2 regions of the Nocardia sp. NPDC050435 genome follow, and region 2 is predicted to be linked to the other one. Evidence: riboswitches for the same ligand, from Rfam matches in the RefSeq annotation. Region 2 holds a riboswitch; the other holds the start of a gene.
The links. A riboswitch is a leader RNA that binds a small molecule or an ion and turns the genes downstream of it on or off. The one in region 2 is predicted to bind S-adenosylmethionine.
Positions count from the first base shown of each region.

Region 1: another riboswitch for S-adenosylmethionine. It lies ahead of AB0I43_RS12045 (LLM class flavin-dependent oxidoreductase); the one in region 2 lies ahead of AB0I43_RS22860 (homoserine O-acetyltransferase).

Region 1 is NZ_JBFAJW010000003.1:747,027-749,219, reverse strand. Features, by position in the region: gene AB0I43_RS12050 (hypothetical protein) at 1-506, opposite strand, end outside; SAM riboswitch class I at 733-827, shown strand; gene AB0I43_RS12045 (LLM class flavin-dependent oxidoreductase) at 865-1,941, shown strand; gene AB0I43_RS12040 (ABC transporter substrate-binding protein) at 1,938-2,193, shown strand, end outside.
Region 2 is NZ_JBFAJW010000007.1:289,471-291,663, reverse strand. Features, by position in the region: gene AB0I43_RS22860 (homoserine O-acetyltransferase) at 1-1,051, opposite strand, end outside; SAM riboswitch class IV at 1,126-1,236, opposite strand; gene AB0I43_RS22855 (TetR/AcrR family transcriptional regulator) at 1,326-2,030, opposite strand; gene AB0I43_RS22850 (MFS transporter) at 2,170-2,193, shown strand, end outside.

The sequences.
Region 1 (2,193 bases), on a different contig from region 2:
GGCACCATGCCGCCGAGAACCTCGTCCAGGGTGCCCATTTCGGCGATACCGCCGCGGCGGGTGTCCAGGTTCAGCCAGGCGACGCGCATGCCGGTGACGCCGCTGCGGCCGGGATCGGAGGGGACGAAGGTGAACATGGTCTGGCCGGATTTCACGGCGTCCAGGTCCAGCCCGGGGATGACGATGTTGTGCTTCGGCCAGGGCCCCGGCACCGCGCCCGCCATGGCGGGCTTGCCCAGGGTGGCGCCCGGGCCGCCACAGAACGCCGCGGTCGGATACAGGAACGGGGTGACGCCCAGCGCCTCCAACGCGGTCAGCGCCTCGGAGCCGGCGACCGCCGAGCGATCGGCCGCCGCGCCGACGCGCGCAGGCGCGTCGTCGGCGTAGGCGGTGCCCGGGGCGGCCAGCGCGAGCCCGGCCAGCGCCAGGGCGGGCACCGGCGCGGCCAGCGCGACGGCCACCGCGGCGCGGGCGAGTCGAGCGCCGAACGACTTCGTGACGGACACGGCGGACCTCCTCGGCAGCGGGTGAGCGAGGCACCAACGGTACGTCAGCAAACCGGCGGGCCAGGCGGATTGCGGCACCGCACAGCTTCGGCGCGGCGAGTGCCGCCACTCGGCAGTCACCAACGGCCGCGACCATAATCCACGCCACCACCGCCGCCGACCAGTGCTGCGCTCACCGTGATTTCTACTCTTGCCGCCGAGTTCGCTTGCTCCCCATGATGTTCGGGCACCATCCAGAGCGATCGAGAGACCTGGCTCGCCGACGTCGCAGCAACCCCCCGGCACGCCGGGTGCGGGTGCTTCCGCCAGGACCGATGGAGGACCCGACCATGAGCACCGCCTACCGGAATACGCCGTCATGAAGTTCCTGCTTTTCACGCTGGTCACCCGGACACCGGATCCGCACACCGGCGTGCTGCCCGAGACGCACGAGCGGCTGCGGTCGGTGGTCGGGCAGGCCCGGCTGGCCGAGGAACTCGGCTACGACGGCTTCGCCGTCGGCGAGCGGCACGAGGATCCGTTCCTCTCCGCCGCGCCCCCGGTGCTGCTCAGCCACATCGCGGCCGTCACCCGGCGGATCACGCTGTTCACCGCGGTGACGACCCTGAGCCTGCTGGACCCGGTACGCGCCTTCGAGGACTACTCGACGCTGGACAACCTCGCCGGCGGCCGCCTGGAGCTGATCATCGGCAAGGGCAACGGCGCCGCGCAGGCGGAGCTTTTCCACGTCAGCACCGCCGACCAGTGGGACCGCAACCGGGAGGGCTACGAGCTGTTCCGGGCGCTGTGGGCCAGCGACCGGGTGACCTGGTCCGGCCGCTTCCGCCCGGAGCTGGTGGCGGCCAAGGCCCTGCCCCGGCCCTACCAGCCCACGATCCGGATCTGGCACGGCAGCGCCACCAGCCGCGAGTCGGTGGAATTGGCCGCACGCCATGGTGATCCGCTGTTCTCGGCCAATGTGACCAATCCGATCGAGCCCTACGCCGAGCTGGTCCGGCACTATCGCGAACGCTGGGCGCACCACGGGCACGATCCCGCCGACGCGCTGGTCGGCGCGGGCACCGCGGGCTTCCACGTGGCGCCCACCTCGCAGGAGGCGCTGGCGGTGTACCGCCCGCTCTTCGAAGCCCGCCTGGCCCTGTCGCGCCGGCTCGGCCTGCCGATCGTGTTCGAGACGCTGGCAGACTTCGCGCAGCGCTCCTCGGCGCTGATCGGCAGCCCGGAGCAGGTGCTGGACAAGGTCGGCCGCCAGCACGAGCGATTCGGGCACGAGGTGATCCACCTGTCGGCCGAACCCGACGGCCGCACCGAAGCACAGCATCGCGGCAGCCTCGAGCTGTTCCAGCAGGCGGTGGCGCCGGAGTTGCGCCGCCGCATTCCCAGTCGTCCCCTGGCCTCCGGCCGCAGTCCCGAATTCTCTGGAGTTACACCGTGATCCGCACCCGTCCTCGCTTCGCCACCCTCGTCGGCGCGCTCGCCGCGGCCAGTACCCTGGCCGCCTGCGGCAGCGACACCGGCGGCGCGGGCGGCGACGCCGGACCGCCCCAGCCCGGCGGCACCCTGCGCTACGGTCTGTCGCAGGCGCCGTCGTGCTCGGATCCCACGCAGGCGGGCAGCAACCAGACGCTCTATGTCACCCGGCAGATCGTCGACTCGCTCACCGATCAGGATCCGAAGACCGGTGAGC
Region 2 (2,193 bases):
CGCGCGAGTGCACCACCTCGAGGCGGGCGCAACCCGGCAGCCCGTCGGCGAGTTCCTGCTGGCTGCGCAGTGGGTAGAGCCGGTCGGAATCGACGCCGCCGACCACGCACGGCACCGGCGTCGAGGCCAGCGCCGCCGCGACGCCGCCGCGGCCGCGGCCGACGTCGTGCCGGTTCATCGCCTCGGAGAGCAGCACATAGGTGGCGGGATCGAAACGGGCACAGAGCTTTTCGGCCTGATGCTCGAGGTAGCTCTGCACCGCGTACCGGCCGCCGCGCCACGGATCCTCGGTGCCCTGGGCGTGATTCTCGAAGCGGTGATCCAGCTCGCCCTCGGTGCGATAGGTCAGGTGCGCGATGCGCCGCGCCAGGCCCATGCCGGTCATCGGGGCGCGGCCGGTGCCGTGATAATCGCCGCCCTGCCAATCCGGATCCGCCTTGATGGCGGCGATCTGCGTGGTCTGCGTGCCGATCTGATCGGCGGTGGCGCGCGCACCGACCGCGAGCACCAGCGCCGCGGCGACGCGCCGCGGGGCGCCGATCATCCACTCCAGCACCCGCATACCGCCCATCGAACCGCCGACGACCGCGGCCAGGCGGTCGATGCCGAGCAGATCCATCAGGGCGATCTCCGCGGTCACCTGATCCCGGATGGAGATCTCGGGGAAACGCGAACCCCACGGATTGCCGTCGGGCGCGAGCGAGGCGGGGCCGGTGCTGCCCTTGCAGCCGCCGAGCACGTTGGTGGCGATGACACACCATTCGTCGGTGTCGATCGGCGCACCGGGCCCGACCATGCCGTCCCACCAGCCGGCCAACTGATGCAGCCCGTCGGGGGCGCCGACGACGTGCGAATCACCGGTCAGCGCGTGCTCGACCAGCACCACGTTGTCCAGCGCGGGCGAGAGCTCACCCCAGCGCTGCACCGCGAGCCGCACGTCCGGGACCACGGCGCCGTTCTCCAGGCGCACGTCCCCGATCGCGATCGTGCCGAGCCGGCCGTCCGGCGCGGGTAGTAGGCAGCGGGCGCTCGGTTCGGTCTCCACGGTCACGCCAGCCGGCCGATCGCACGGCAAACCGCGAATTTGTGGCGGTGAACTTGTGCACACATGTGGGGGCCTCCTGAACAGCGCGCTTGCTCTCGTCCCTCGAGAGCCGGGTCATCACCCGGAGCACCCCACCGCTGCTGGAGGGTTGCCGACCAGCGAGCCGGGGCTTCGCGCTGGCACTCATGACCTAACGAACATGGTAACTGGCGGTCGGTCAACCATTGAAATCATGTCGAGGCGATCGCCGTCGGGCACGGCGAAACCGCCGGTAGCGGCCCTAATCGGCGGTCGGGCCGCAACAGAGCCGGCGCAGCTCGGCCAGCGCGCCGAGCACGGTCGTGCGGGCCGCGGCGGCCGCCTGTTCCGGATCTCCGCTGAGGATCAGCTCCTCGTCCTCGGCGAAGGCGATGTGGCACATCATCTGCCAGGTCGCGATGGCCAGGCGGACGGTGAGCGAGCCGGGCGCCACCTCGAGCCGGTCGGCCAGTGCCGCACCGAGCGCCGCGGACTTGCGGTCCCCGAATTCCATCGCCCGGGTATTGACGGCCGGGCTGTTGTGCACGATGCGCTGCATCTTCTGGAAGCGGCGCAGCGAGACGGCGTCGCTCGCGTCGGCGCGCGCGCCGCGCTCGACCATGTCCAGGAAGGCGTCGCACAGCGCCTGCAGCGGGTTGCCGATCGTCGGCTGGGCCCGCAGCCGGCCGGCGACGGCCTCGCCGAAATCCTCGACCGGGCCGAGGATGATGTCCTCTTTGATCTCGAAGTACCGGTTGACCGTGCGCGGCGAGACGTCCGCGGCGTCGGCGATCTGCTCGACGGTCGTCGCCTCGAAACCGTGCTCGTCGCACAGGTCCAGCGCGACCTCGATGATCCGCGCCCGGGTCTGCTGCTTCTTGCGTTCGCGCAGTCCAGCGGGTGCCGTGGTGCCACCGCCCCGCGCTGGTCCGGGATCGGCGGCGCTGCCGGTCGATGTGTCGAGCATGCCTCACTGTAACGCAGCCCATTCCCCTAGTTGACCGGATGAGTCAAATGTCGCATCGCGACATTTTTCTCTTGACGCCAAAAGTCGCGCGGTGTCAGGATCTTCTGCGTACTTCCGAACGAACCCGAGGGAGAATCCCGTGACCCATACCGCGCCAGCGGTG